2 regions of the Pseudomonas lini genome follow, and region 1 is predicted to be linked to the other one. Evidence: predicted binding sites of a transcription regulator. Region 1 holds the regulator's gene; the other holds the start of a gene.

Region 1 (15,313 bases):
GCCCGCCAGCGAACGAGACTTGGACAGGGTCTGAGTCACCAACAGGTTCGGATAACGGTCCACCAGCGTGATCGCCGTTTCACCGCCGAAATCAATGTAAGCCTCATCCACCACGACCACCGAATCCGGGCTGGCCTTGAGGATTTGCTCAACCGCGTCCAGCGCCAACAGGCAACCGGTTGGCGCGTTCGGGTTAGGGAAAATGATCCCTCCGTTCGGCTTGGCGTAGTCCGCCGGGTTGATCTGGAATTGTTCATCCAGCGGCACCGCGTCGAACTTAATGCCATACAACCCGCAGTAAACCGGGTAGAAGCTGTAGCTGATATCCGGGAATAGCAGCGGCTGATCGTGTTGCAGCAAACCGTGGAAAATGTGCGCCAGGACTTCATCGGAACCGTTGCCGAGGAACACCTGATTGCCCTGCACGCCGTAGTACTTGGCAACAGCCTGCTTGAGCAGGTCGCTGTTCGGGTCCGGGTACAGACGCAGGTTGTCGTTCAGTTCGGTCTGCATCGCGGCCAACGCTTTGGGCGATGGACCGTACGGGTTTTCGTTGGTGTTGAGCTTCACCAGTTTCGCCAGCTTCGGCTGTTCGCCCGGCACGTAAGGCACCAGGCTCTTGACGAAGGGACTCCAGAATTTACTCATGCTTAGTTGCCCTTCTTATCGTCAACGATGCGGTATTCGGCGCTCCGCGCGTGGGCGGTCAGCGACTCGCCACGGGCCAGCACGGAAGCGGTTTTGCCCAGTTCGGAGGCACCCTGCTCGGAGCAGAAGATGATCGACGAGCGTTTCTGGAAATCGTAAACACCCAGCGGCGAAGAGAAGCGCGCGGTGCCGGACGTCGGCAGCACATGGTTTGGGCCGGCGCAGTAGTCGCCCAAGGCTTCGGACGTGTGACGCCCCATGAAGATCGCACCAGCGTGACGAATCTGCGGCAACCAGGCCTGCGGATCGGCAACCGACAACTCCAGGTGTTCTGGCGCAATACGGTTGGCCACTTCGATGGCTTGTTCCATGTCGCGAACCTTGATCAGCGCACCGCGACCATTGATCGAGGTTTCGATAATCTCGGCGCGTTCCATGGTCGGCAGCAGTTTGGCGATGCTCGCTGCGACCTTGTCGAGGAACTCGGCGTCCGGGCTGACCAGAATCGCCTGAGCGTCTTCGTCGTGCTCGGCCTGGGAGAACAGGTCCATGGCAATCCAGTCCGGATCGGTCTGGCCGTCACACACCACGAGGATCTCCGACGGGCCGGCGATCATGTCGATCCCGACCTGGCCGAACACGTGGCGCTTGGCAGTGGCGACATAGATGTTGCCAGGGCCAACAACCTTATCGACCTTCGGCACGCTTTCGGTGCCGTAAGCCAGCGCCGCAACGGCTTGGGCGCCGCCGATGGTGAACACCCGGTCAACCCCGGCAATGCAGGCCGCGGCCAGCACCAGCTCGTTGATTTCGCCGCGCGGAGTCGGCACGACCATGACCACTTCGGTCACGCCGGCAACCTTGGCCGGAATTGCGTTCATCAGCACCGAGGACGGGTACGACGCCTTGCCGCCCGGCACATACAGACCGGCGCGATCCAGCGGCGTGACCTTCTGGCCCAGCACCGTACCGTCGTCTTCGGTGTAGCTCCAGGAATCCTGTTTCTGTTTTTCGTGGTAGCTGCGCACCCGGGTCGCGGCTTTTTCCAGGGCTTCGCGCTGAGGCACGGTAATCCGGGTCAATGCAAGTTCCAGGCGTTCGCGCGGCAAGATCAGGTCTGCCATGGAGGCGACTTGCAGGCCGTCGAACTTCTGGGTGAACTCCACCAGCGCCGCGTCGCCACGCTCGCGCACAGCCCTGATGATGTCCAGCACCCGCTGATTGACCGAGTCGTCAGACACACTTTCCCAGCTCAGCAGATGATCCAGATGATGTGCGAAATCCGGGTCAGCAGCGTTGAGTCGGCGAATTGCAGTCGGTGCGGTCATAGCGAGAGCCTCATAGGATTGGCAAAAACTCAGGCGCCCGAAGCTACCATCGATCCGCTTGGGCACCTGAGAATTCTGGCTATGAGGCGGATAGACGGGCGCGACTTAACGTCGCGCAGGTGAATCAGCCGCGGTGTCGAGACTCCACTGCCTTGCGCAGGGTGTCGATCAACGCCTGGATACGGGCGTGTTGCATTTTCATCGAAGCTTTGTTGACGATCAGCCGCGAGCTGATGTCGGCAATGAAATCCTGGGGTTCCAGGCCATTGGCACGCAGAGTGTTACCGGTGTCGACCACGTCAATGATCTTGTCCGCCAGACCGATCAGCGGCGCCAGCTCCATCGAGCCGTAGAGCTTGATGATGTCGACCTGACGGCCCTGCTCGGCGTAATAACGCTTGGCGACGTTGACGAATTTGGTCGCCACCCGCAGACGGCCCTTGGGCTCGACATCGCCAACACGGCCGGCGGTCATCAGCTTGCAGAGGGCAATTCGCAGATCCAGAGGCTCGTACAGACCCTGGCCGCCATATTCCATCAGCACATCTTTACCGGCGACGCCCAGGTCCGCGGCACCATGCTCGACATAAGTCGGCACATCGGTGGCGCGCACGATCAGCAAGCGCACATCGGCCTGGGTCGTGGGGATGATCAGCTTGCGGCTCTTGTCCGGATTCTCGGTCGGCACGATGCCCGCTTCAGCCAGAAGCGGCAGGGTGTCGTCAAGGATGCGGCCCTTGGACAGTGCGATGGTCAACATGGGAAACGTCAGTCCTTATCAAGGTACTCATGCCCGGTCGCAAATGGCGCCGGACACACATCGAGGGTGTCACCACCCTCGATTCATAACAAACTCAGTAGGCGCGTCCTTGCGCCCATACGGCAACTACTAGCCCGGAACGCGACGGATCTTGGCGCCCAGCATCTGCAGTTTCTCTTCGATGCACTCGTAACCACGGTCGATGTGGTAGATGCGGTCGATCAGGGTATCGCCTTCGGCGATCAGCGCCGAGATCACCAGGCTGGCCGAAGCACGCAGGTCGGTGGCCATTACTGGCGCGCCCTTGAGCTTTTCGATGCCGGTGACGATGGCGGTGTTGCCTTCGACCTGGATATGAGCGCCCATGCGGTGCAGTTCGTAAACGTGCATGAAGCGGTTTTCGAAGATCGTCTCGATCACCGCACCCGTGCCTTCGGCAATGGCGTTGAGGGAGATGAACTGCGCCTGCATGTCGGTCGGGAACGCCGGGTATGGAGCGGTCCGCACGTTGACGGCTTTCGGCCGCTTGCCGTGCATGTTCAGCTCGATCCAGTCTTCGCCGCAGGTGATTTCAGCACCGGACTCGCGGAGCTTTTCCAGAACGGCTTCGAGGATGGTCGGATCAGTATCCTTGACCTTCACACGACCGCCAGTTACCGCTGCCGCCACCAGGTAGGTGCCGGTCTCGATACGGTCAGGCATCACCTTGTAAGTGGTCGGGTGCAGACGCTCGACGCCATCGATGGTGATGGTGTCGGTGCCGGCGCCAGTGATCTTGGCGCCCATGGCGTTCAGGAAGTTCGCCAGGTCGATGACCTCAGGCTCGCGAGCGGCGTTCGCCAGCACGCTACGGCCCTTGGCCAGAGCAGCTGCCATCATGATGTTCTCGGTACCGGTCACGCTGACGGTGTCGAAGAAGAAGTGCGCACCGCGCAGGCCACCCTCAGGGGCCTTGGCCTTGATGTAGCCACCTTCAACGTCGATGACCGCGCCCATGGCTTCGAGGCCACGGATGTGCAGGTCGACCGGACGCGAACCGATGGCGCAACCGCCAGGCAGTGCGACTTCGGCATAACCGAAACGGGCAACCATCGGGCCCAATACCAGGATCGAGGCACGCATGGTTTTCACCAGTTCGTACGGCGCGATCAGGGTCTTGATGGTACGCGGGTCAATTTCGACGCTGAGCTTCTCGTCGATCACCGGCTCGATGCCCATGCGACCGAACAACTCGATCATGGTGGTGATGTCATGCAGGTGCGGCAGGTTGGCAACCGTCACCGGGCCATCGCACAGCAGGGTTGCAGCCAGGATCGGCAGGGCAGAGTTTTTTGCCCCGGAGATGCGGATCTCGCCATCAAGACGAGCGCCACCGGTAATAATCAATTTATCCATAAGAATCTCGACGCCCTTGGGCTCAGGTGCGCTCGGCCCAGGCCGCGCTGCTGAAAAATTTCATAGTGACCGCATGGATGCTGCCATCGGCGATCCATGGGTTCAAATGGGCATAGATGCTCTGCTGACGCTTGACCGGGCTTAACGCCGCCAGTTCATCGCTAATCACGTTCAGCTGAAAGTTGCAGCCTTCACCCTCAACTTCAATTTGAGTTCCTGGCAGCTTTCCTTCAAGGAAGCTCTTCACTTCTACGGCCTGCATGCTCAACCTCAATCGGCGCCCTGTGCGCGCGGGTCGGACATCATACAAAAAAGCCCCGCGCCTGCGAACCCCGCGAAGCAGGACTCTGACGGGGGGCTTCTTTATAGATGCGGTTCAGGGATGCGCCAACAGCTCGGTCAATTCGCTGACCTGAGCGATTTCACGCATGTCTTCGGGCATCGCACGAATGCTCAGGGCCTTGCCGGCCGCCTGGGCATCGCGCATGAAGCACAGCAGCAGCGACAAGCCGACGCTGCTGGACTTCTCCACCGAGGAGCAATCAACCACCAGCGCAGCTGCGTTACTGGATTTGATCAGCGCCTGCCCCTGCTTGCGCAGGTTCGGGCCTGTCCGGTAATCCAGCACGCCACTGAGCAGCAGTTCGCCGGATTCGCTCATGCGAATGGCCGACTCACTCATTGGGTTTGGTTCTCGGTAGATTTTTCGGTGGCTTCCTTGGCTTTGGCGACTTCCCCGGCCCAACCGTTGATGGTTTTGTCCAGGTCGTTGCCATTGCGCTGCATCGCATCAGCGAACTGATCGCGGAACAGCTTGCCGATATTGATGCCATTGATGATCACGTTGCGCAGCTTCCACTCGCCATTGATCTTTTCGAGTGTGTAAGACACGGGATAGATCGCGCCGCTGCTGCCTTTGACCGTCATGCCAACGCTGGTACGGTCTCCCGACTCATCCTTGGCAGGTTCAACGGTGATGCCCTGGTTGTTGTACTCGAGCAAGGCGTTACCGTAGAACTGGAACAGGCCTTTCTTGAAATTTTCCTGAAAGGTCTGCATCTGCTCAGGCGTGGCTTTGCGCGAATACTTGACCGTCATGATGCTTTTGGAGATGCCCTCGGCATCCACCACAGGCCCGACGATGGTGTTCAGCGCCGCATAAAAGTCTTGCGGATCCTGCTTGTACTTCTCTTTGTTGGCCGCCAGATCGGCGAGCATCCGATTGGTGGTGTCCTGTACCAGATCGTGCGCGGAAGGCCCCGCCACGGCGTTAGCCATCAACGGCAAGGCCGCGAGTATTACCAACAGGCCACGTCGCAAGATAGAGATCATTCAAAAGCTCCTCATTTAGCTTCTTTGCTAACGGTATTGAGCAGGAATTTACCGATCAGGTCCTCGAGTACCAATGACGACTGCGTGTCGTGGATGGTTCCACCCTCCTTGAGCAGGGTTTCCTCCCCGCCCACACTGATACCGATGTATTTCTCACCCAACAGGCCAGCGGTCAGGATAGAGGCAGTGGAGTCGGCCGGCAGGTTATCTACGCGCTTTTCCAGTTGCATGGTCACCCGACCGGTGAAGCTGTCGCGGTCCAGATCGATCGCCGTGACCTTACCGATGGTCACACCGGCCATGGTCACTTTAGCTCTGACCGTCAAACCGGCGATATTATCGAAATATGCATAAAGTTTATAAGTATCGGTGGTTGCGCTCGGGGACAGACCACTGACCCGCAACGCAAGCAACAGCAAAGCCAGGATGCCAGCCAGCAAGAAAAGGCCGACACCGATTTCCAGGGTGCGGTTTTGCATCAGAAATCTCCAAACATCAAGGCGGTCAGAATAAAGTCCAGGCCGAGTACAGCCAAAGAGGCATACACCACGGTCTTGGTAGTGGCACGACTGATCCCCTCGGAAGTGGGCTCGCAGTCATAGCCTTGGAATACGGCGATCCAGGTCACGACGAAGGCAAAAACGATGCTTTTGATAATGCCGTTGAGCACATCGTCGACAAACGTCACGCTGTTTTGCATGTTCGACCAGTAAGAGCCTTCATAGACACCCAGCCAGTCGACAGCCACCCACGAACCGCCCCAGATGCCCACCACGCTGAAAATCATTGCCAGCACCGGCAGGGAAATGAAGCCGGCCCACAGGCGCGGGGCAATGATGTACTTGAGCGGGTCAACCCCGATCATTTCCAGACTGGACAGCTGTTCGGTGGATTTCATGTTGCCGATTTCGGCGGTCAGTGCCGAACCTGCGCGCCCGGCGAACAGCAAGGCCGTAACCACCGGACCGAGTTCACGCAACAGCGTCAGTGCAACCATCTGCCCGACTGCCTGCTCCGAACCGTAGCTGGACAGAATGTTAAAGCCCTGCAACGCCAGCACCATGCCGATGAATACCCCGGAGACCACAATGATCACCAGGGACATCACGCCCACCGAATGCAGCTGCTTGACCAGCAGGCCAAAACCGCCACCGATGCCGCCACGACCGAGCAAGGCATGGAACAGGAACAACGCCGAACGCCCGAACACCTCCAGTACATCGATGCCGGCGCGGCCGAACCGGCGCACTCTTTCTATCAGTGAAATCTTGCGCATCAGCGCTTCCCCAGAAGATCTGCGCGGTAATCCGGCGCTGGAAAGTGGTATGCGACCGGACCGTCGGGTTCGCCTGTCAAGAATTGACGAATACGTGGCTCATCCGACTTCATCAAATCCTTGGGTGCGCCCTGGCCCAACACTTGCCCGTCGCCCACCACAATAAGGTGGTCGGCAATGCTCGCGGTCTCGGCCAGATCGTGGGAGACCACGATGCTGGTGATGCCCAGCGCATCATTGAGCAGGCGGATCAGGCGTACCAGCACGCCCATGGCGATCGGGTCCTGGCCAACAAAAGGCTCGTCATACATGAGGATTTGCGGATCGAGAGCAATGGCCCGGGCCAGCGCGACGCGACGCTTCATGCCGCCGGACAATTCGTCAGGCATCAGGTCAATGGCGCCACGCAAGCCCACGGCCTGCAATTTGAGCAGGACAATGTCTCGGATCATTTCTTCCGGCAGCTCGGTATGAACACGCAGCGGAAAGGCGACGTTCTCGAAAACATCAAGGTCGGTAAACAGTGCGCCGCTCTGAAACAGCACACCCATTTGCTTGCGCGCATCGAACAGATCGCTGCGCGACAACGTCGGCAGGTTCTGGCCATTGACCCAGACTTCGCCGCTGGTAGGGCGCAATTGTGCACCTATCAGCCGCAGCAGCGTGGTCTTGCCACACCCGGAAGGCCCCATGATGCCGGTGACCTTGCCGCGCGGTATGCGGATATCGACGTTATTGAAAATGCTGCGCGCACCGCGCTTGAAGGTCAGTCCCTTCAGCTCGACCGCGTAGGCGTTATCGGCACTCATCTAAACTCCTTGCGATGCAGCCTCTCACTCGGACGCCTGGCTTTCTGGCGAAAGCACATACCTCCCCGGGCAGGCCGAACTGGCGGCGAACTATATCACTGCAAAGGCCAAGCGCCCAAGGCCCAAGCCGGGCACGTTCAGCATCATGCCCCCCTGAAATCATCTATTTAGAGAGATTCGGTAACAAGTAATGACAAACCGCGACGAACTTGCGTGAGGGTTTTGATCATTACCGTTATAATCGCCGCCTTTTCATCAGGCTATTCGATTTCCGACATGAACCAATCCAGCGACCTGATTCAATCAGCACAACGTACCATCCGCCTCGAACTGGAAGCCGTACAAGGTTTGCTGCCCCATATCGATGCAGATTTCGTACGTGCTTGCGAGATGATTCTGGCCAGCAAAGGCCGCGTAGTCGTGGTCGGCATGGGCAAATCGGGGCACATCGGCAACAAGATTGCCGCCACCCTGGCCAGCACCGGCACCACGGCCTTTTTCGTGCACCCGGCCGAGGCCAGCCATGGCGACATGGGCATGATCACCCGTGATGACATCATTCTGGCGCTGTCGAACTCCGGTTCCACCAACGAAATCGTCACCTTGCTGCCGCTGATCAAGCGCCAGGGCATTCAAATGATCAGCCTGACCGGTAATCCCGAGTCGCCGCTGGCCAAGGCAGCGGAAGTCAACCTCAATGTAAGCGTCGAACACGAAGCCTGTCCGCTGAACCTGGCACCCACCTCGTCGACCACCGCAGCGCTGGTCATGGGTGATGCTCTCGCCGTTGCCTTGCTTGAAGCTCGAGGCTTTACCGCTGAAGATTTCGCTTTTTCCCACCCGGGCGGAGCCCTTGGCCGCCGCTTGTTGCTGAAAGTGGAAAATGTCATGCATGCCGGCACCGAATTGCCGCAAGTGACGTGCGGTACGCTGCTCAAGGATGCCTTGATGGAAATGACCCGCAAGGGGTTGGGCATGACCGTCGTACTAAGCACAGATGGAAAACTTGCCGGGATCTTCACCGACGGCGACCTGCGCCGCACTCTGGACCGCACCATTGATATCCACAGCACGACCATTGATGAAGTGATGACTGCCCACGGCAAGACCGCTCGTGCCGAGATGCTCGCCGCCGAGGCGCTGAAAATCATGGAAGACCATAAAATCAACGCGCTGGTAGTAGTCGACAGCGAAGACCGCCCGGTCGGCGCCTTGAACATGCACGACTTGCTGCGTGCGGGAGTAATGTAATGGGCACGGACCTGCTGCAACGCGGCAAACAGATCAAACTGGCGGTGTTCGACGTTGATGGCGTGCTGACCGACGGGCGCCTGTACTTCCTCGAAGACGGTAGCGAGTTCAAGACGTTCAACACCCTCGACGGCCAGGGCATCAAGATGCTGATGGCCGCCGGCGTGCAGACCGCTATCATCAGCGGCCGCAAGACCCCGGTGGTTGAACGACGCGCGAAGAACCTCGGTATTCCACACCTTTATCAGGGTCGCGAAGACAAACTGGTGGTGCTAGACGAACTTCTTGCCCAGCTCAACCTGAGTTATGAACAAGTGGCCTACCTTGGCGACGACCTGCCGGACCTCCCAGTGATTCGCCGCGTAGGCCTGGGCATGGCGGTGGCCAGCGCTGCCAGTTTCGTGCGCGAACATGCCCACGGCATCACCCAGGCCCGCGGTGGCGAGGGTGCTGCTCGCGAATTCTGCGAATTGATCCTGCGCGCCCAGGGCCGTCTCGATGCGGCCAACGCCGCGTACCTGTGAGCCCATCATGCTGAGCAAAAAAATTCGCAACATCCTGGTGTTCGGTTGCATAGCAGCGATTTTTGCGGCGGTCGGCTACTGGAACATCAGCCCTGAACGCTTCCTCGACAAGCCGGTGGCGAAGGTCGATGAAAGCGCGATCGACTATTACGCCGTCAATGCCCATAGCGTGCAGTACCTGCCCGACGGCAAACTGCAATACGAGATGACGTCGGACAAGGTCGAACACCTGAAAGCGACCGAAGTGACGTTGCTGACCAATCCTGACCTGAACATGTTCCGCGGCACCGAGTTCCCGTGGCATGTCCAGAGCGAGAAGGGTGAAGTCAATCCGGACGGCACTCAGGTCGAGCTGATTGATTCGGTACGTATCACCCGTTTCGACGAAAAAAACCGCAAAACCCTGATTACCACCACCCGTATGACAGTGTTCCCGCAGCAGCAATATGCGCAGACCGATCAACCCGTTAGAATCGACGGCGCTGGCGGTGTATCGACAGGCAACGGAATGAAAGCGTACTTGAAAGAAAGCAGGATACACCTGCTATCGAACGTAAGAGGACAGTATGAGGCTCGTTAAAACTCTCCCTATTTTGCTCAGTCTGGGCGCAGCACTGGGAAGCGTGAGCGCCTGGGCTCTGCCGAACGATCAAGAGCAGCCTATCCGCATTCAGGCCGACGATGCCCAACTGGACGACAAGAATGGCGTTGCCACCTATAAAGGCGACGTGATCATCACTCAGGGTTCGATGATCGTTAAGGGCAACACCGTAACCATCACTCGCACCCCGGCCGGCGATATCGACGTGGTGACTTCGGTGGGCAACCTCGCCTACTTCGAGCAACTGCAAACGGCGGGCGATACCAAGCCGGTTCAGGGCTACGGCGTAACTATTCAGTACCACGCCTCGCAAAACCGCGTCGTGCTGATCGATCGCGCTAAAGTCATCGATAAAGACAACAACGTCACCCAAGGCGAGAAAATTGTCTACGACACGGTCAAAAAGCTTGCGAGCGCCGGTCGCGCCACGGGTAACAAGGTCACTGAGGCACGTCCTCGCATCGACATGGTGATCCAGCCGAAGAAGAAAACCGACGAGCAAAAGGCCCAGTAATGGCAACTCTGAAAGCTCAGCATCTGGCCAAGAGCTACAAGAGCCGTCAGGTCGTGCGCGACGTCAGCCTGTCCATCGACAGCGGTCAGATCGTCGGCCTGCTTGGTCCTAACGGTGCCGGTAAAACCACTTGCTTCTACATGATTGTCGGCTTGGTGCAGGCCGATCAGGGCCGCGTCCTGATCGATGACCTGGACGTCAGCCACCAGCCAATGCACGGTCGCGCGAAGGCGGGTATCGGCTATCTTCCGCAAGAAGCATCGATCTTCCGCAAACTGTCGGTGGCCGACAACATCATGGCCATCCTCGAGACCCGCAAGGAACTCGACAAGGCCGGTCGTCGCCAGGAGCTGGAAAGCCTGCTGCAGGAATTTCACATCCACCACATCCGCGACAACCTCGGCATGAGCCTGTCCGGTGGTGAACGCCGCCGTGTGGAAATCGCCCGAGCCCTGGCTACTAACCCGAAATTCATCCTCCTCGACGAACCCTTCGCCGGCGTAGACCCGATTTCGGTGGGCGACATCAAGCAGATCATCCACCACCTCAAGGCCAAAGGCATTGGTGTGCTGATCACGGACCACAACGTCCGCGAAACCCTGGATATCTGCGAAACGGCCTACATCGTCAACGACGGCCAGTTGATCGCCGAAGGTGACTCCGCCACCATCCTGGCCAACGAACTGGTCAAGGAAGTGTATCTGGGCCATGAGTTCCGCCTGTAAGCACTGAGGTGCCCCAGTCGCCGAGAGAGCGCTCGCTTCAATAAAAAATCAATAAGTTTTTATTGTTACAGCGCTCTAGGCAAACACTTCAGTTTCGGGCATATAATTTGCTTATGTTTGGCGCTTCGGCGCTCTGTAGTGGATGGCGCATGTGCGCCGGCGAATAAGGTGTTAAGCCCCTGCCATGAAACCATCGCTAGTCTTGAGAATGGGCCAGCAGCTGACGATGACACCGCAGCTGCAACAGGCCATCCGCCTGCTCCAATTGTCGACCCTGGACCTGCAACAGGAAATCCAGGAGGCCCTGGAGTCCAATCCGATGCTCGAACGCCAGGAAGAAGGCGACGACTTCGATAACGCTGACCCCTTGGCCGATAGCGCCGAACAAAAACCCAACGCCGACATTCAGGAACCCTCTTACCAGGAAACCGCCCCAACGGTGGATAACCTTGAGGAAGGCGACTGGAACGAGCGCATCCCCAACGAATTGCCCGTCGACACGGCCTGGGAAGACGTCTACCAGACCAGCGCCAGCAGCCTGCCGAGCAACGATGACGACGAGTGGGATTTCACCACCCGCACATCGGTCGGTGAAAGCCTGCAAAGCCATTTGCTCTGGCAACTGAACCTGGCACCTATGTCCGACACCGATCGCCTGATCGCCGTGACCCTGATCGACTGCATCAACAATCAGGGCTACCTGGACGAAACCCTCGAGGAAATCCTCGAAGCTTTCGACCCGGAACTGGACATCGAACTGGACGAAATCGAAGCCGTCCTGCACCGCATCCAGCAATTCGAACCCGCTGGCATCGGCGCCCGCAACCTCGGTGAGTGCCTGCTGCTGCAACTGCGTCAACTGCCAGCCAAGACCCCTTGGCTGGCCGAGGCCAAGCGCCTGGTCACCGACTACATCGACCTGCTCGGCAGCCGCGACTACAGCCAGCTGATGCGTCGCATGAAGCTCAAGGAAGATGAACTGCGTCAGGTCATCGAACTGGTCCAGAGCCTCAACCCGCGCCCGGGTTCACAAATCGAGTCCGCCGAAGCCGAATACGTCGTTCCCGACGTGATTGTGCGCAAGGACAACGAGCGCTGGCTGGTGGAGCTGAATCAGGAATCGGTGCCACGCCTGCGTGTCAACGCCCAGTACGCCGGTTTCGTGCGCCGCGCCGATACCAGCGCTGATAACACCTTCATGCGTAATCAGCTGCAGGAGGCTCGTTGGTTCATCAAGAGCCTGCAAAGCCGCAATGAAACCCTGATGAAAGTCGCCACCCAGATCGTCGAGCATCAACGCGGCTTTCTTGAATACGGTGACGAAGCCATGAAGCCGTTGGTGCTGCATGACATCGCCGAAGCGGTGGGCATGCATGAATCGACGATTTCACGGGTGACCACGCAAAAATTCATGCATACCCCACGGGGCATCTATGAACTGAAATACTTTTTTTCCAGCCACGTCAGTACCTCCGAAGGCGGTGAATGCTCGTCCACGGCGATCCGCGCGATCATCAAAAAACTGGTTGCCGCGGAAAATCAGAAAAAGCCGTTGAGTGACAGCAAGATCGCTGGTTTACTGGAGGCACAAGGCATTCAGGTAGCCCGTCGCACCGTCGCCAAGTACCGCGAATCCCTGGGGATCGCGCCTTCCAGCGAACGGAAGCGGTTGATGTAGCCGCCGGGCTCGCCACAGCGTTCCAGTGGCAGGCATTTCTGCCTGCCGCTTTATGCACTGGCAACGAAGGAGAAGCTGTATGCAAGTCAACATCAGTGGACACCAACTGGAAGTGACCGAACCCCTGCGCACCTACATCGGCGAAAAACTCGACCGATTAGAGAGGCATTTCGACAAGATCACCAATGTTCAAGTCACGATGAACGTCGAAAAACTGCTGCAGAAGATCGAAGCCACGCTGCATATTCCCGGCGGAGAGGTGGTCGCCAATGCCGAGCATACGGACATGTATGCCGCCATCGACCTGCTGACCGACAAGCTGGATCGCCAACTTAAAAAGCATAAGGAAAAGACCCAGAGCCTCCTCCAGGGCGCGACCGGTCGTTAACACTCCCAATCCATGATCCGACTAGAAACCATCCTGACCCCCGGCCGTTCCCAAGTGAACGCGCCGGGTGGCAGTAAAAAGAAAGCCCTCGAGCAAATTGCCAACCTTATCCACCGCGAAGTACCGGATCTGGAAATGCAGGACGTCTTCGAGGCCCTGATTGCCCGTGAGAAACTCGGCTCTACCGGTTTCGGCAACGGCATCGCCATCCCCCACTGCCGGCTTAAAGGCTGCACCTCGCCAATCAGTGCGCTGCTGCACCTGGAAGCCCCTATCGATTTCGACGCCATTGATGGCGCCCCGGTTGACCTGCTGTTTGTCCTGCTGGTCCCGGAAGCCGCCACCGATGCGCACCTGGAACTGCTGCGCCAGATTGCCAGCATGCTTGATCGCAAGGAAGTGCGTGAAAAGCTGCGCAGCGCCCCGAGCAACGAAGCCTTGTATCAGGTTGTCCTGGACGAGCAAACCGGTCACTAATCATGCGCCTGATCATCGTCAGCGGCCGCTCCGGCTCAGGTAAAAGTACCGCCCTCGATGTGCTCGAGGACAACGGTTATTACTGCATCGACAACCTGCCTGCCGGCTTGCTGCCGGAACTGGCCGAGCGCGCATTGATTCACACCGAACTGGCACAACCGCTGGTGGCCGTGTCCATCGATGCGCGTAACTTGCCGAGTCACTTGTCACGGTTTCCCGAATTGCTGGAAGAAGTCCGCAGCCGGCATATCCAGTGCGATGTGCTGTACCTGGACGCCGACGAAGAAACCTTGCTCAAACGCTTTTCGGAAACTCGCCGTCGTCACCCACTGAGCAGCGCCAACCGCTCATTGGCGGAGGCGATTCAGGACGAAACCAATCTGCTGGGGCCTATCGCCGATCTGGCCGACCTCAAGGTCAACACCACCAATCTGAACCTGTATCAGCTACGCGATACCATCAAGTTGCGCCTGCTGAATCAGCCGGAACCGGGCACCGCGTTCCTGGTGGAATCTTTCGGCTTCAAGCGTGGCATGCCGGTGGACGCTGATCTGGTGTTCGACGTGCGCTGTCTGCCCAACCCTTACTGGAAGCCGGAGCTACGGGCACAGTCCGGGCTCGATCAACCGGTGGCCGAGTACCTGGCGGCACAGCCTGACGTCGAAGAGATGTTCCAGGACATTTCCTCCTACTTGCTCAAGTGGCTGCCCCGCTTTGCCGCCAGCAACCGCGCTTATGTCACCATTGCCATTGGCTGCACCGGCGGGCATCACCGCTCTGTCTACCTGACCGAACGCCTGGGTCAGGTCCTGCAAAAAACCCTGAAGAACGTCCAGGTCCGCCACCGCGACCTCAGCTAAAGGATTCACATCGCGATGCCTGCTCTGGAAATCGAAATCATCAACAAGCTGGGCCTGCATGCCCGTGCGTCTGCCAAGTTCGTCGGGGTTGCCGGTCAGTTTCCGGATTGCACGATCAGGGTAGGACGCACGCCAGAATCCGTGGTAGATGGCAAAAGCATCATGGCCATGATGATGCTGGCCGCTGGCAAGGGTACCAAAATCCACCTGAGTACCGAAGGCGAACAGGAACAGGAAGCGCTTGAGGCGTTGGTGGCGTTGATCAACAACTTCTTCGACGAAGGCGAATAAACAGCGCAGTCTCTTGTGGCGAGGGAGCTTGCTCCCGCTGGGCTGCGAAGCGGCCCCAAAATTGCCACCCTTGTACACAAACATAACCGCATTCGCTGATTTTACGACTGCTCCGCAGCCGAGCGGGAGCAAGCTCCCTCGCCACAAAAGCACCTCTTCGCTAAATCTGCGCACCTCAAGCCAACGCGGTATCCATCACCATCATCAGACAAAACCCGATCAGCAGCCCAAGGCTGGCCAGTTTGTCGTGACCATGACGGCGCGATTCGGGGATGACTTCGTGAGTCACCACCAGTAACATCGCACCGGCCGCCAGTGCCAGCCCCAAAGGCAGCAGCAGTTCGGCCAGGCTCACCAGCCAGGCGCACAACAATGCGAAGACCGGCTCGACCAACCCTGACGCAGCACCGATCAGGAACGCCTTGACCCGCGACATCCCTGCTCCGGCCAACACCA
Region 2 (15,313 bases), 1.3 Mb from region 1:
GTACCTTTCTGGCTCTGCTCGAGGTACTCGAGAATCACGCTGGTTTCGTTGATGAAACCTTGTTCGACGCCCAGCACCGGAACCTTTCCACGTGGGCTGATGGCTAGCGTCTCGGGGGTAGTGCCTGGGTAAAACGGCACCTCTTCAAACGGCAGTCCCTTCTCCAGCAACGCCAGCTTGACCATGTTGTAGTAGTTGCTGGCGCAAAATCCATAAAGCTTGAGCATTACATAGCCTCCAGGCCGTGCAGGGGGTTGGCAGCGCCAGTTATAGAACGCCCGGGCACTTCTTGCCAGCAGCATCACAGCGCTGAATGCGGGTAAACTGGCCGCCTTTCCTTGAGGAGCCTGCCATGAGCGAGCCTAACGATATCGACAACGACGAAGAAGAGTTCACCGAAACGACGCTGATCGAAGCGATCGAGAACCAGATCGAAAGCGATAACCCGCCAGCGGCCAAGGCGACCTTCAACAAGCTGACCCTGGTGGGTTACGAGCGTGAGGAAATCCTCAGCCTGATGGCTCACGTGCTGGCAGTGGAAATCGACGCGATCCTCGAAGAAGACCGCGCGTTCAACACCGAATGGTACGAAACCGCGCTGCGCGCGCTGCCAGAGTTGCCGCCGGAAAAGAAATAAGCCAGCCCTGTCACGGGGCTTTTGTGGCGAGGGAGCTTGCTCCCGTTCGGCTGCGTAGCAGTCGCAAAGCTTTTGGGGCCGCTTCGCGACCCAACGGGAGCAAGCTCCCCCGCCACAGGCAAGCCCCCTCGCCACAGAAACCCGCCTCCACATGGATTGTCACCAATCAGTACCGCCTTGCCCCAGACGCTGACTAAACTGGAAACCGCCCCGAGGCGAAAAAACCCTGTTACGAGCACTGGACATGCTGCGCGAGTGGGATCACCTTAGGAGCGCTATCGTCCAATTCCTAGAAAGTCTGGAGTCCTTATGTCGCTTACCCCTGAGTTGGTTGCCGAACTGGAAATCCTCGCCCTCTTCAACCTGGACAGTTCCCAGGAAGGTTTGAAAATTCATCAGACCGCTGCCCCGAAAGCCATTGCCGCTGCCCAAAGACTGTTCGACAAAGAATTGATCACCCAGCCCGATGGCGGTTATCTGACCAGCCTGGGGCGTGATGCTGCACAAAATGTGCAAACCGTTCTAACCATTCTGTCCGTGCGCGAAACAGCCTGAGCCTCACCGCATCGCCCACGGAAACCTCTGTCACGGGATTTCCGCGGGCACACTTTGGTGCCCGCTGTCGCCGTGCGATAGGAACCTGACACCAGAAATACAAAATCAGCTTAAAAGTCCCGGGGCCGAGGCGCTAAACTGCCCCTCATCCCGAGCCCTCCACGTCCGAGCCCCGCGAGCCGGATTGAGCTGACATGACCCGCACCCATGAAATCCGCCCCGATCTGGACGAGGGAATCGACCGCAAGGTTCTCAGCCAGCTGCGCGCCCGTTTTCTGAAACTCAACGAGGGCCGCATGGCACGCGCCATGGAAGGGCTATCGACCCGCCAGCAAACGGTTCTGACCCTGCTGCCGCTGTTTTTCCATGTCAATCATCCGCTGTTGCCGGGTTACGTTTCGGGCAGCACCCCGGCCGGGCTGTCGAATTTCGAACCTGACGCCAATACCCTCGCCGAAGCCCAGCGCCTGACCCGCTCGTTTTCCTATAAGCCGCGCCACGGCAGCAATCCACCGCGACCGATTCACGGCCTGTTCCTGATGGGCAGCCTCGGTACCTTGGCACAGGCCGACCAGAGCGATATGGACGTATGGGTCTGTCACGGGCCGGACTTGAGCGAAAGCGAGCTCACAGAGCTGCGCAAGAAATGCCAGTTGCTTGAAATATGGGCCGCCAGCCAGGGTGCCGAGGCGCATTTTTTCCTGATCGACCCTGCTCGCTTCGTACTCGGCGAGCGCGATACCCAACTGAGTTCGGAAGACTGCGGCACCACCCAGCACTATCTGCTGCTGGACGAGTTCTACCGCACCGCGATCTGGCTGGCCGGCCGTACACCCATCTGGTGGCTGGTGCCGGTTTACGAAGAGGCGGCGTACGACCGTTATACCCACACGCTGTTATCCAAGCGTTTTATCCGTGCCGACGAAACCCTGGACCTGGGGCATCTGGCGTATATCCCGCCCGGGGAATTCATCGGCGCCGGGCTCTGGCAGTTGTTCAAAGGCATTGAGTCACCGTACAAATCAGTGCTCAAACTGCTGCTGACCGAGGTCTACGCCAGCGAACACCCCAAGGTCCAATGCCTGAGCCTGCGCTTCAAGCAGGCGGTGTTTGCCAATCGACTGGATCTCGACGAACTGGATCCATACATCGTGGTTTACCGGCGTATCGAGGAATACCTCGCGGCCCGGGGCGAACCGGAACGGCTGGAGCTGGTACGCCGCGCGCTGTACCTGAAGGTCAATCGCAAACTCACCGGCAGCAGCGGTCGCACTCAGAGCTGGCAGCGTTCATTGCTCGAACGCCTGGCCCAAGAATGGCATTGGGATCAGCGTCAGCTCGCATTGCTCGACAGCCGCAGCCAGTGGAAAGTCCGCCAGGTCAGCGCCGAACGCAGGGCCCTGGTGGGCGAGCTGAATTACAGCTACCGCTTCCTGACGCAGTTTGCCCGCAACGAGCAAACCGTCAGCCTGATCAACAAGCGCGACCTCAATGTACTGGGCCGGCGGCTGTACGCGGCCTTCGAGCGCAAGGCCGACAAGATCGAATTCATCAACCCGGGCATCGCCCCCGATCTGGCCGAAGACACTCTGACGCTGGTGCAGGCGCCGAACAAAAAAGAACCGGGGCAAACCCAATGGGGTTTGTACAACGGAAGCCTGACCACCCATGAGTGGGAGCATTTCGCGCCGATCAAGCGCAGTCGTCAGTTACTGGAACTGCTCACCTGGTGCCACCGCAACGGCGTGATCGACAGCAGCACCCGCCTGGCCCTGCACCCCGGCACCAGCGACTTGAGCGAATTCGAATTGTTCAACCTGCTCGGCAGCCTGCAACAAAGCATCGCCCTGCCCCTGACCACTGTTGCCGAAGAGCCTTTGCTGCGCGCCAGTGAGCCGAGCGAAATACTGATTCTGGTGAACGTCGGCGTCGATCCGCTCAGGCACCATCGCGACCTGAACATCCTGATGACCACCGAGCGCACCGACTCCCTGAGCTACGCCGGCGTGCGGGAAAACCTGGTGCTGACCCTGGACCAAGTCACGCTCAACAGCTGGAACGAGGTGCTGGTCAGCCGTTTTGACGGCCCCCACGCCCTGCTCGACTGCCTGCGCGATTACCTCAACAACCTGCCGGACGGGCCACAACAGCCCAAGCTGCGGGTGCGCTGCTTCTGCCACAACCGCGCGCAATTCATTGCGCGGCGGGTCGAAGAAATCCTCGACACCACGCAGAACCTGCTGCTGAGTAAACTCAATCATCGTTACCTGATTCAGGTCCAACAGCACTACCACGTGCTGGAGCTGGTGCCGGGCCAGGTCAATCACGTCGCCCTCGCCACACTGCCGGCGCTGTTCGACTACCTCGGCGAAGAACTGGCGAGCTACAGCCCGTTTCATCTGGACCCGATGGCACTGGAAGACCACGATCTGGCACTGATCCTGCCCATGGGGCAACCCGACTGCGTTCAGGTGTTCTACCGGATCAATGAGCACCAGGCCGATTTGTATGTGCTCGATGAGTTCAATGCCTTGTGGCAGCAGCGTTTGCCCTATCACGACGAACAGAGCCTGTTGGTGCCGCTGCAACGCTTCCTGCAATCGATCCAGTACCGGCGCGATGCCTTGCTGCCGATAGACGCCGCCCAGCCACTGAGCCTGGAGACTTTGTATTACCAGTTGTTGCCTTCAGGTCCCGCGCGGGCGCGTCGGGTCGAAGCCCGGCCGACACCGCAAACCCCGCTCAACAAACCGTTCTATGACGTGCAGGCCATCATCGGCAAAGCCGCACCGGGGCAGGGGCAGGTCACCTTGTATTGCAATCAACGGGAATTTTCCGAGCTGGAACATGGCGATCAATTGTTCAGCGCAGTCGCGGGGGAAATCGTCTCGCAGCGTCGCGAGACGGAACGCTATCGCTGCTACATCACCGACCTGGACCTGTCGGGCCTGCTCGGTGATGGTCAGGGTTCAAGCCAGCTGTATCTGCGCTACAAGGCCGACCTGGAACGCGCACTGAACGAGGCGCTCGAGCAGGTCTGAGGGGTTTCATTCCGGGAAGTCGCCGCCATGAGCAGGCTGCGATTCAACTTCCAGCAGGGTCAGTTTCAAGGTCTTGCCACCCGGTGCTGGCCAGTCGATGTGCTGACCAACCTTAAGCCCCAGCAACGCGCTGCCGACCGGCGCCAGGATGGAAATCTTGCCTTCGTCGGCGTTGGCATCCTTGGGGTAAACCAAAGTCAGGTGATAGTCCTTGCCGCTGCTCTCTTCACGGCAATGCACACGGGAATTCATGGTCACGACATCGGCGGGCACTTCATCGTGACCGACCAGAGTATCGGCGCGATCCAGTTCGGTTTGCAGCGCGATAACGCCCGGCAGCGTGTCATCCAGGCTGTCGATCAGGCGCTCCAGACGTTGTACGTCCAGACGGGTAAGGGTGATGGAAGGTGCGGTCATGATCAGGGCAGACTCCTTTCTTCTGCACGAAAAAAGCAAAACCCCGCCAGAAAAAGGCGGGGTTTTCACGAGCCTCGATGGGTTGAGGCGTCTCTGGACACTATCACAGCTCAATAAATATACAAGTCAGGGGCGACCATGGCCCTGCTCTGATCACTGTGGCGAGGGAGCTTGCTCCCGCTGGGGCGCGGAGCGCCCCTAAAAACCTTGCGGCTGCTTCGCAACCGAGCGGGAGCAAGCTCCCTCGCCACAAGTAAGCATCGTTACCCAATAGAGTGATCAGACCGCAGATTTTCGCTGAACAGCCTGCGCACAGATCACCCGCCGCCGCTCATCATCCGCCGAGCGCCATTCGCGAATATCTTCGACATGGCGAAAACACCCAAGGCACACCTTCTGCTCATCCAGCCGACACACACCGCTGCACGGCGACGGCACCGCCGGGCTGACATTGCTGTAAAGCGGCTTGGGCGGACGGACGGGCGCAGGCGGGGTCACGATCTCACAGACCTTCGAAATCGAGTTCGACGTCGGCTTGCTGCTTGACGATGCGCTCAAGCATCTCACCGAGCTGCTCTTCACTCTTGTCACACATCCAGCGCTCGCTTTCTGCGTCGTAATCAAAGTGGAAGCCGCCGGATACCGCCGCCAGCCACAGCTGACGCAGCGGTTCCTGACGACTGAAGATCAATTGGCTGCCGTTTTCGAACTTGACGGTGAGCACACCAGCCGAGCTCTCCAGATCTATATCCAGGCCACTCTCGTCGAAAATATCCTCCAGCGTCTGCTGGGTGGCATCGACCAGATCGTGGAAACGGGCTTCAGTCAAACTCATTGCGGGAACCTCAAAAAGTGTCTACTCACGCTCAAGCGCCGCAAGATACGGGCGAGCCCCGGTGATTGCAAAGGATAACCACTCCGCGCCGATCTGTGGGAGCGGGCTTGCCCGCGAAGGGGTCAGCACATTCAATATCTTTGTTGACTGAACCAACGCCTTCGCGGGCAAGCCCGCTCCCACAGGGATTGCATTAAACCGACGCACATCCGGCCAAGCCCCGCCGGACGGGAGCCGCGTCGCATAGGCAAGCTGCCGGGTGGCCGGTATACTCCGGCGCAATTAACGCATTTTCAAGGATTTCGCCATGAAGCGCCTGATCTCTTCCCTTGCTGCGCTCGTCGCGGTCGCCTGCCTTGTATCGGCCTGTGGTCAAAAAGGCCCGCTGTACCTGCCTGATGAAAATCAGGATCCTGCAGAGCAAGCCAAATCGTCGCAGCAGACTCCGTCGAAAGCACACAAGCACGACGTCTACTAAGGGAACGCTATGGACGCTTTTAACTACCGTGACGGTGAGCTGTTCGCGGAAGGGGTTGCCCTGTCCGCCATCGCCGAACGCTTTGGTACTCCGACTTACGTCTACTCCCGTGCCCACATCGAAGCCCAGTACCTGGCTTACGCCGATGCGCTGACCGGCATGCCGCACCTGGTCTGCTTTGCGGTCAAGGCCAACTCAAACCTGGGCGTGCTGAATGTCCTGGCGCGTTTGGGCGCCGGTTTCGACATCGTTTCCCGTGGCGAGCTGGAACGCGTACTGGCCGCTGGCGGTACGGCTGACAAGATCGTGTTCTCCGGTGTCGGCAAGACCCGTGACGACATGCGTCGGGCGCTGGAAGTCGGCGTGCATTGTTTCAACGTCGAATCCACCGATGAGCTGGAACGCCTGCAAGTGGTGGCTGCCGAGCTGGGCGTTCGTGCGCCGATCTCGTTGCGCGTGAACCCGGACGTCGATGCCGGCACTCATCCGTACATCTCCACCGGTCTCAAGGAAAACAAGTTCGGCATCGCCATCGCCGACGCCGAAGACGTGTACATCCGTGCCGCGCAACTGCCTAACCTGGAAGTGGTCGGCGTCGATTGCCACATCGGTTCGCAACTGACTACCCTGCCGCCATTCATTGACGCCCTCGACCGCCTGCTGGGCCTGGTCGACCGCCTCGGCGATTGCGGCATCTACCTGCGCCACATCGATCTCGGTGGTGGTTTGGGCGTGCGTTATCGCGATGAAGAGCCGCCATTGGCTGCCGACTACATCAAAGCCGTGCGCGAGCGTCTCGACGGTCGTGACCTGGCGCTGGTGTTCGAGCCGGGCCGTTTCATCGTCGCCAACGCCGGCGTACTGCTGACCCAGGTCGAGTACCTCAAGCACACCGAGCACAAAGACTTCGCCATCGTCGACGCGGCCATGAACGATCTGATCCGCCCGGCGCTGTATCAAGCCTGGATGGACGTCACCGCCGTGCGCCCGCGCAACAGCGCCGCTCGCGCCTACGACATCGTCGGCCCGATCTGCGAAACCGGCGACTTCCTGGCCAAGGATCGTCAACTGGCCCTGGAAGAAGGCGATCTGTTGGCCGTGCATTCGGCCGGTGCCTATGGGTTTGTCATGAGTTCCAACTACAACACCCGTGGCCGTGCCGCTGAAGTGTTGGTGGACGGTGATCAGGCATGTGAAGTGCGTCGCCGTGAGACGGTAGCCGAGTTGTTTGCTGGCGAAAGCCTGCTGCCGGAGTAAAACCATGCTGCTGCGTTTTACCAAGATGCACGGCCTGGGCAACGACTTCATGGTCCTCGACCTGGTCAGCCAGCACGCGCACATCCTGCCAAAACACGCAAAGCTTTGGGGCGATCGGCACACGGGGATCGGTTTCGACCAGTTGCTGATCGTCGAAGCGCCGAGCAACCCGGACGTGGATTTCCGCTATCGGATCTTCAATTCCGACGGCTCCGAAGTGGAACAGTGCGGCAACGGTGCGCGCTGTTTCGCCCGCTTCGTGCTCGACAAGCGCCTGACCGCCAAGCGGCTGATTCGCGTCGAGACCAAAAGCGGCATCATCGAACTGGACATCCGCAACGATGGTCAGATCAGCGTCAACATGGGCGCTCCGCGTCTGGTGCCGGCCGAGATTCCGTTCCAAGCCCCGAGCCAGGCCCTGAGCTATCAAGTCGACGTCGACGGCACCACGGTCGAACTGGCCGCGGTGTCCATGGGCAACCCCCATGCCGTGTTGCGGGTCAGCGACATCAACAACGCACCGGTGCATGAACTGGGACCGAAAATCGAACATCACCCGCGCTTCCCGGCGCGGGTCAATGTCGGTTTTCTCCAGGTCATCGACCGGAGCCGCGCGCAGTTGCGCGTCTGGGAACGCGGGGCCGGGGAAACCCAGGCGTGCGGAACCGGCGCCTGTGCTGCCGCAGTGGCCGCGATCAGCCAGGGGTGGATGGATTCGCCGCTATTGATCGACCTGCCCGGCGGGCGTCTGTCCATTGAATGGGCAGGCCCAGGCCAACCGGTCATGATGACCGGCCCGGCAGTGCGCGTATACGAAGGACAAGTGCGTCTTTGAGAGAGCGAAATCCATGACCGACAAGCCCCAGGTTCCCGCCCTACAGCCCGACGAATCCCCTTCCGAAAGCCTTGAGGCGGCGGCGATTGCCGCGTACCTGGAGGCTCATCCGGATTTCTTCATCGAGCACGAAGAACTGCTCCCGGCGCTGCGCATTCCGCACCAGCGCGGTGACACCATTTCGCTGGTCGAACGCCAGATGACGATTCTGCGCGACCGCAACATCGAGCTGCGTCATCGCCTCTCGCATTTGATGGACGTGGCCCGCGACAACGACCGCCTCTTCGACAAGACCCGCCGCCTGATTCTCGCGCTGATGGACGCCACCAGCCTGGAAGATGTGGTGATCAGCGTTGAAGACAGCCTGCGCCAGGACTTCCAGGTGCCCTTTGTCAGCCTGATCCTGCTGGGCGACAACCCGATGCCGGTAGGTCGCTGGGTGACGCATGCCGACGCGCAAACGGCCATCGGCGGTTTGCTCTCGGAAGACAAAAGCGTCAGCGGCAGCCTGCGCGAACACGAACTGGACTTCCTGTTCGGCGAAGAACAGCGCAAGCAGATCGGCTCCACCGCCGTCGTCGCCATCAGCTATCAGGGCATCCACGGCGTTCTGGCCATCGCCAGCCGTGATCCGCAGCACTACAAGAGCTCGGTGGGTACGCTGTTCCTGAGTTACATCGCCGAAGTCATGGGCCGCGTGCTGCCACGGGTCAACAACTCCCTGCGCTCGGTACGCTGACCATGGAACGACAACTGGACGCTTACTGCGAACACCTGCGCAGTGAGCGGCAGGTGTCGCCGCACACGCTGTACGCCTACCGCCGCGACCTCGACAAAGTGCTGGGCTGGTGCGTCAAACAGAACATCGACAACTGGGCCGCGCTGGACATCCAGCGCCTGCGCAGCCTGATCGCTCGCCTGCATTCCCAAGGTCAATCGTCCCGTAGCCTGGCGCGATTGCTGTCGGCAGTGCGCGGGCTCTATCACTATCTGAACCGCGAAGGTCTGTGCGATCACGACCCGGCCAATGGCCTGGCACCGCCCAAGGGCGAACGTCGCCTGCCGAAAACCCTCGACACCGACCGCGCGCTGCAACTGCTTGAGGGCGCGGTGGAGGATGATTTTCTCGCGCGTCGGGATCAGGCGATTCTGGAACTGTTCTATTCCTCTGGCCTGCGCCTCTCCGAACTGACCGGGCTCAACCTTGATCAGCTGGACCTGGCTGACGGTATGGTCCAGGTGCTCGGCAAGGGCAGCAAGACCCGGCTGTTGCCAGTGGGCAAAAAGGCTCGCGAAGCAATGGAGTTATGGCTGCCATTGCGAGCCATGACCAACCCGGCGGACGATGCGGTGTTTGTCAGCCAGCAAGGCCGGCGCCTCGGCCCTCGGGCGATTCAGGTGCGGGTCAAGGCCGCCGGCGAGCGCGAACTGGGACAGAACCTGCACCCGCACATGTTGCGACACTCCTTCGCCAGCCATTTGCTGGAGTCCTCTCAGGACTTGCGGGCGGTGCAGGAACTGCTAGGCCACTCGGACATCAAGACCACCCAGATCTACACCCACCTGGACTTCCAGCACCTGGCGACCGTCTACGACAGTGCCCATCCACGGGCCAAACGCATTAAAGGCGATGATTCATGACCCTCCAATTGATCACCTTCGACCTCGACGACACCCTGTGGGACACCGCCCCAGTGATCGCCAGCGCCGAAGTCGTATTGCGTGAATGGCTGACCGAGCATGCACCGAACCTGGGCGCGGTGCCGGTGGAACATCTGTGGTCGATTCGTGAGCGAGTGCTGAGCAACGAACCGGGCCTCAAGCACCGCATCAGTGCCCTGCGTCGGCGGGTGCTGTTCCATGCACTTGAAGAATCCGGTTATGGACATACCGAAGCATCCGACCTGGCCGATCAGGGTTTCGAAGTGTTTCTGCATGCACGGCATCAGTTGGAGATCTTCCCGGAGGTACAACCGACCCTGGAAATTCTGGCCAATCACTATGCGCTTGGCGTGGTGACCAACGGCAATGCCGATGTGCGTCGATTGGGGCTGGCGGATTATTTCAAGTTTGCGTTGTGCGCCGAAGACATCGGCATTGCCAAGCCCGATGCGCGACTGTTTCATGAAGCGCTGCAGCGGGGCGGCGCGACCGCCGAAACAGCGGTGCATATCGGCGACCACCCCGGCGACGACATTGCCGGCGCCCAGCAGGCGGGGTTGCGGGCAATCTGGTTTAACCCGGCGGGCAAAGTGTGGGAAGCCGAGAAGGCGCCGGATGCCGAGATTCGTAGCCTGACCGAATTGCCGGGGTTGTTGGCGCGGTGGAATTCGGCTTCCGCCTGATACATAACCTGTGGGAGCGGCGGTGCGACGATTCGACTTGCCCGCGATAGCGGTGTTTCATCCAATATAAATTTTGAATGTGACGGCCTCATCGCGGGCAAGCTCGCTCCCACAGGGATCAGCGCGAATTTTGAATTTCTGCACCCATGAAAAAGCCCGCAGCGACGGCGGGCTTTTTCAGCAAGCAAGAAGCAGGCGCTTAGATAGGCCGGCTGCCGTACTTGTTATCAGGCTTTTTGGGAGGATCGGCGACCACATTGGCCTCCACTTCCTGCACCTTGCCGCCCCGTGCCAGAAACTCTTCCATGGCCTTGGCCAGGGCGTCGCGTTCCTTGTTCTTGGCTTCGACGCTCGGCAGCTCATCGACCGATACCGCAGCCTTGGCCTTGCCTTTGGCAGTCGGAACGGGCGTATCACCGCCGTCATCTTCAGCAACGTCTTCTGCCGCTGCTTCAAGGCCTTCTTCGGTTTCGTCTTCGTCGCCTACTTCGAGGTCGTCGTTTTCCAGATCATCGTCGCTCATGTTCTACCTCATGACTTGCGAAAAGCAGATTAGTTATAGCCCAGCTTTGCCGTCTGTCGACGGCAGCCGGAAAAAAATCAACCACCGCTGGCAACCAGCGGTTTTCATGCCCCTTCACCGTGCACGGTGGCGAGGACTTTACGGGCACCGCCATGATCACGGTGCTCGCCCAGATAAACACCTTGCCAGGTCCCTAACGCCAGTCGGCCTGCCGAGATCGGCAAACTGAGCTGACAGCCAAGTACGCTGGCCTTGAAGTGCGCCGGGAGGTCGTCCAGGCCTTCGTCGTTATGCTCATAACCGTCTGTTCCTTGTGGGATCAGACGATTGAAAAATCGTTCGAAGTCGCGACGTACCGCCGGATCGGCGTTCTCGTTGATGGTCAACGACGCCGAGGTATGTTGTAGCCACAAATGCAACAGACCGACCCGACACGCCTTGAGTTCAGGCAAGCCGGCGAGTAATTCATCCGTTACCAGATGAAAGCCCCGGGGCCGTGCCCGCAGGGTAATCAGAGTCTGTTGCCACATACAGTTCTCCGCACGTTCGGGGCGCATTCTAGCGCGCTCTGTGAAAAAACAAAGGCCCTAATATTCCTTCAATCATGTAAGCCTTTGGCCGTAGAAAAACGCTCGTCGTAAACGCGACTGAACGTGTATGAAAAAACCTTTCAGCTCCTCCTTCCAAGACAAATCCCAGACAAAAAAATGCCCGGCAAGCCGGGCAAATTTTTCATGCGCGTGCTTACAAGTTGTAGCCGCGTTCGTTGTGAAGCGCCAGATCGATGCCGACCGCCTCTTCTTCATCAGTGACACGCAGACCCATGACGGCGTCCAGGACCTTGAGAATGATAAAGGTAACGATCGCGGTGTAGATCACCGTGAAGCCCACGCCTTTGCACTGAATCCAGACTTGAGCAGCGATGTCGGTAACGGTGCCGAAACCGCCCAGCGATGGCGCAGCAAACACACCGGTCAGGATCGCGCCGAGGATACCGCCGATACCGTGCACGCCGAAGGCATCCAGGGAATCGTCATAACCGAGTTTGCGTTTCAGGGTGGTGGCGCAGAAGAAGCACACCACGCCCGCCGCCAGACCGATCACCAGAGCGCCCATCGGGCCCACGGTGCCTGCCGCTGGAGTGATTGCAACCAGACCGGCCACCACACCCGAAGCGATACCCAGCGCGCTTGGTTTGCCGTGGGTGATCCACTCGGCAAACATCCAGCCCAGTGCCGCAGCGGCAGTGGCGATCTGGGTGACCAGCATTGCCATGCCGGCAGTGCCATTGGCGGCGGCAGCGGAACCGGCGTTGAAGCCGAACCAGCCAAACCACAGCATCGCGGCGCCCATCAGGGTGTAGCCGAGGTTATGCGGAGCCATCGGGGTGGTCGGGAAACCTTTGCGCTTGCCCAGTACCAGGCAGCAAATCAGACCGGCCACACCGGCGTTGATGTGCACCACGGTGCCGCCGGCGAAGTCGAGTACGCCCCAGTCCCACATCAGGCCGCCGTTGCCGGACCAGACCATGTGCGCAATCGGTGCGTAAACCAGGGTGAACCAGATGCCCATGAAGATCAGCATGGCGGAGAACTTCATCCGCTCGGCGAAGGCACCGACGATCAGCGCAGGGGTGATGATGGCGAAGGTCATCTGGAAGGTGATGAACACCGCCTCAGGGAACAGCGCCGCGGGACCGGTCAGGCTCGATGGCGTGACACCGGCGAGGAAAGCCTTGCCCATGCCGCCGAAGAACGAGTTGAAGTTGACGACGCCCTGCTCCATGCCGGTGGTGTCGAACGCAATGCTGTAGCCATAAATGACCCACAGAATGCTGATCAGACCGGTAATGGCGAAACACTGCATCATCACGGAAAGAATGTTTTTCGAACGAACCATGCCGCCGTAGAACAGCGCGAGGCCGGGAATGGTCATGAACAGCACAAGGGCTGTCGAGGTCATCATCCAGGCGGTATCGCCGGAATTGAGGACTGGGGCCGCCACTTCGTCTGCCGCCATGGCCAGGCCGGGCATTACGAGGGACAACAGGGCTCCTAGCCCTGCGAATTTACGCAGAGTCATTTTGTTTTCTCCTGGGGCGTTGGGTTTGTGGCGGCTTAGATTGCGTCGGTATCGGTTTCGCCGGTACGGATGCGAATCGCCTGTTCCAGATTGACCACGAAGATCTTGCCGTCACCGATCTTGCCGGTATTGGCGGCCTTGGTTATCGCCTCGATAACCCGGTCCAGATCCTTGTCGTCAATGGCGACATCGATCTTCACCTTGGGCAGGAAATCGACCACGTATTCCGCGCCGCGATACAGCTCGGTGTGACCCTTCTGCCGACCGAAGCCTTTGACCTCAGTAACGGTAATGCCCTGCACGCCGATCTCGGACAGCGACTCGCGTACGTCGTCCAGTTTGAACGGCTTGATGATGGCAGTGACTAGCTTCATGAAAACTCTCTCCCGAATTGGTGGACTTGCCCCAGGAAAACAAACCCGACTCAAGTCTAAGCGCAGTGCCTGGCTTTGTAACGCATCGTCGGCCTTACCTGCCCGTCCGACGCCAGCGAACCACTCCGCACGAAACTTCCCCCGTTCCGCTTGGCGCACTGCATTCGTCACAGCGACTGCATCAGTGCATGGGTCACCAGCGACTAAGCAGAAAGCTTGCCATCTATCCAAAACCCATTGATTTCAAGTGCTTGGCCGCTGCCGAAGACCCTTTCGCCCAATTGACGCGACGGTTACGCACAACAACAGTGCGCGGCCGCCCACTCACATGCGCGAAAAGCGTGCATCGCAGTCGCCGAGATTGACTATAGACACTGCGTGATACACTGCCCGCCATTGTTGACAGGACATTTCCCATGCTTGCGCCCAAAGACTTTCTCGACGCCCTGAGCGGCACCGCCTCCCGCCTCTTCAGCGGCGATACTCCACTGCCAAAAAGCGAAATCGAAAGCCAGTTCAAGGCTTTGTTGCAGAGCGGCTTCAGCAAGCTGGACCTGGTGAGCCGGGAAGAATTCGATAGCCAGATGGTCGTACTGGCACGGACCCGGGCACGGTTGGAGAGCCTTGAGGCGAAAGTGGCTGAGATGGAAGCGAAGCTCAATCCACCAGCCGAATAACACCGCAATCCCTGTGGGAGCGGGCTTGCCCGCGATAAGGTCGGAACGACCTTCCAGCCCACCTGTAGGAGCTGCCGAAGGCTGCGATCTTTTGATCTTAAGCCCCGCAAACATCTCGGCAACGTCCTACAAAGTTCTCATCCGCCGTCCGATTGCGTCGCAAAGCTCCGGTTCCTAAGCTCACCCAATGCTGAATATTCAGCACTGGGTTTGGCGACCCGGAAGACCCCGACGCACCGCGACCACATTCGACCGAGGAATTTGTTCCCATCTCGAATTATGGCGGCTATGCGTGGGAGACCTTCGGGTCTGCCGGTTTTCGGGCGTCACCGGTTCGCCAACCCGCGCATGGCTGCCACCCTTTTCGTTTGGCGACGATCAGAGGCAGTTTTCTTCATTTGATCCCGAGAACTGCACCATGGACGAAAACTATCTAATCCCCCACACCTTCACCCGCCACAAACTTCACCTCCACGCACTCCTGCTAGAAAACCAACCCTGGTTCAGCGCACGTGACCTCGGCCGACTGCTCCGCCTCTTCCTCGACGAACGAGCACTACGCAAACTCGATCCCGACCAACACCAGAATCTGCAGACACTCATCCACGGTACCGTCGAAAACACCCTGCTAATCAGCGAATCCGGCGTCTACGCATTACTGGTCTACCACTATTGCCCCGAATACCGAGGCCTGCGCGAATGGCTGACCCATGACGTAGTGCCAGCCCTCAGAGACGCCCAGCAACCCACCTCAACAGAGCGCCCGATTCTGAGCCTGCTGAATTGGCCGGAGATGTCGTTGAGTTTGCTGCACTGGAATAACCAGCCGTGGATTCGGTTGCAGGATGTTCCGCAGATGTTGCCGGACCAGGATCGACCACGAAGCGCCGTCAACGAACCTTGGTGGAAGCGAGTATCGAAGGTGCTCCAAGCATTCTGATCCCCAAAAAAGAACCCCACGCTTTTAACGTGGGGTTCAATTAATACGAAAGATCAGGCGCAGTGAGGAAGACGCTCAACCTGATCTCGAATCACGGCACCCCGTTCAATCTCGGCTTTGCGCAAATCGTATGTCGATTGCAGGTTCAGCCAAAATTCTGGGGTCGTATCCAGGCAGATGGAAAGCCTGAGCGCCATGTCTGCACTGACGCCCCTACGCTGAAGCACGATGTCGTTCACCGTCGGTGTCGATACGCTCAATGCTCTGGCCAAAGCAGCAGCCGTAAGGTTCAGAGGCTCCAGGTATTCCTCTTTGAG

Evidence for each region. The regulator sigma-54, encoded in region 1, starts transcription at its own class of promoters, with help from an activator protein. The targets are predictions, from matches to a motif close to ANTGGCATNNANNTTGCTNT.
Region 2: glnK (P-II family nitrogen regulator) is a predicted target of sigma-54. The motif match lies at 13,584-13,603, and genes of this name have one in related genera.

The regions. Positions count from the first base shown of each region.
Region 1 is NZ_OZ061318.1:4,246,872-4,262,184, reverse strand. Features, by position in the region: gene hisC (histidinol-phosphate transaminase) at 1-648, opposite strand, end outside; gene hisD (histidinol dehydrogenase) at 651-1,976, opposite strand; gene hisG (ATP phosphoribosyltransferase) at 2,101-2,736, opposite strand; gene murA (UDP-N-acetylglucosamine 1-carboxyvinyltransferase) at 2,866-4,131, opposite strand; gene AB3226_RS19155 (BolA family protein) at 4,154-4,393, opposite strand; gene AB3226_RS19150 (lipid asymmetry maintenance protein MlaB) at 4,508-4,813, opposite strand; gene AB3226_RS19145 (phospholipid-binding protein MlaC) at 4,810-5,463, opposite strand; gene mlaD (outer membrane lipid asymmetry maintenance protein MlaD) at 5,475-5,942, opposite strand; gene mlaE (lipid asymmetry maintenance ABC transporter permease subunit MlaE) at 5,942-6,739, opposite strand; gene AB3226_RS19130 (ATP-binding cassette domain-containing protein) at 6,739-7,548, opposite strand; gene AB3226_RS19125 (KpsF/GutQ family sugar-phosphate isomerase) at 7,825-8,799, shown strand; gene AB3226_RS19120 (KdsC family phosphatase) at 8,799-9,323, shown strand; gene lptC (LPS export ABC transporter periplasmic protein LptC) at 9,331-9,903, shown strand; gene lptA (lipopolysaccharide transport periplasmic protein LptA) at 9,890-10,438, shown strand; gene lptB (LPS export ABC transporter ATP-binding protein) at 10,438-11,163, shown strand; gene AB3226_RS19100 (RNA polymerase factor sigma-54) at 11,348-12,841, shown strand; gene raiA (ribosome hibernation-promoting factor, HPF/YfiA family) at 12,921-13,229, shown strand; gene ptsN (PTS IIA-like nitrogen regulatory protein PtsN) at 13,242-13,706, shown strand; gene rapZ (RNase adapter RapZ) at 13,709-14,566, shown strand; gene AB3226_RS19080 (HPr family phosphocarrier protein) at 14,582-14,857, shown strand; gene AB3226_RS19075 (ZIP family metal transporter) at 15,033-15,313, opposite strand, start outside.
Region 2 is NZ_OZ061318.1:2,988,574-3,003,886, forward strand. Features, by position in the region: gene AB3226_RS13585 (glutathione S-transferase family protein) at 1-227, opposite strand, end outside; gene AB3226_RS13590 (hypothetical protein) at 353-637, shown strand; gene AB3226_RS13595 (TIGR02647 family protein) at 947-1,192, shown strand; gene AB3226_RS13600 (class I adenylate cyclase) at 1,387-4,233, shown strand; gene rnk (nucleoside diphosphate kinase regulator) at 4,240-4,650, opposite strand; gene AB3226_RS13610 (DUF1289 domain-containing protein) at 4,930-5,148, opposite strand; gene cyaY (iron donor protein CyaY) at 5,153-5,485, opposite strand; gene AB3226_RS13620 (LPS translocon maturation chaperone LptM) at 5,793-5,963, shown strand; gene lysA (diaminopimelate decarboxylase) at 5,973-7,220, shown strand; gene dapF (diaminopimelate epimerase) at 7,225-8,055, shown strand; gene AB3226_RS13635 (DUF484 family protein) at 8,069-8,794, shown strand; gene xerC (tyrosine recombinase XerC) at 8,797-9,696, shown strand; gene AB3226_RS13645 (HAD family hydrolase) at 9,693-10,400, shown strand; gene sutA (transcriptional regulator SutA) at 10,600-10,923, opposite strand; gene AB3226_RS13655 (secondary thiamine-phosphate synthase enzyme YjbQ) at 11,028-11,453, opposite strand; gene AB3226_RS13660 (ammonium transporter) at 11,668-13,005, opposite strand; gene glnK (P-II family nitrogen regulator) at 13,041-13,379, opposite strand; gene AB3226_RS13670 (accessory factor UbiK family protein) at 13,796-14,056, shown strand; gene AB3226_RS13675 (Bro-N domain-containing protein) at 14,475-14,996, shown strand; gene AB3226_RS13680 (HigA family addiction module antitoxin) at 15,050-15,313, opposite strand, start outside.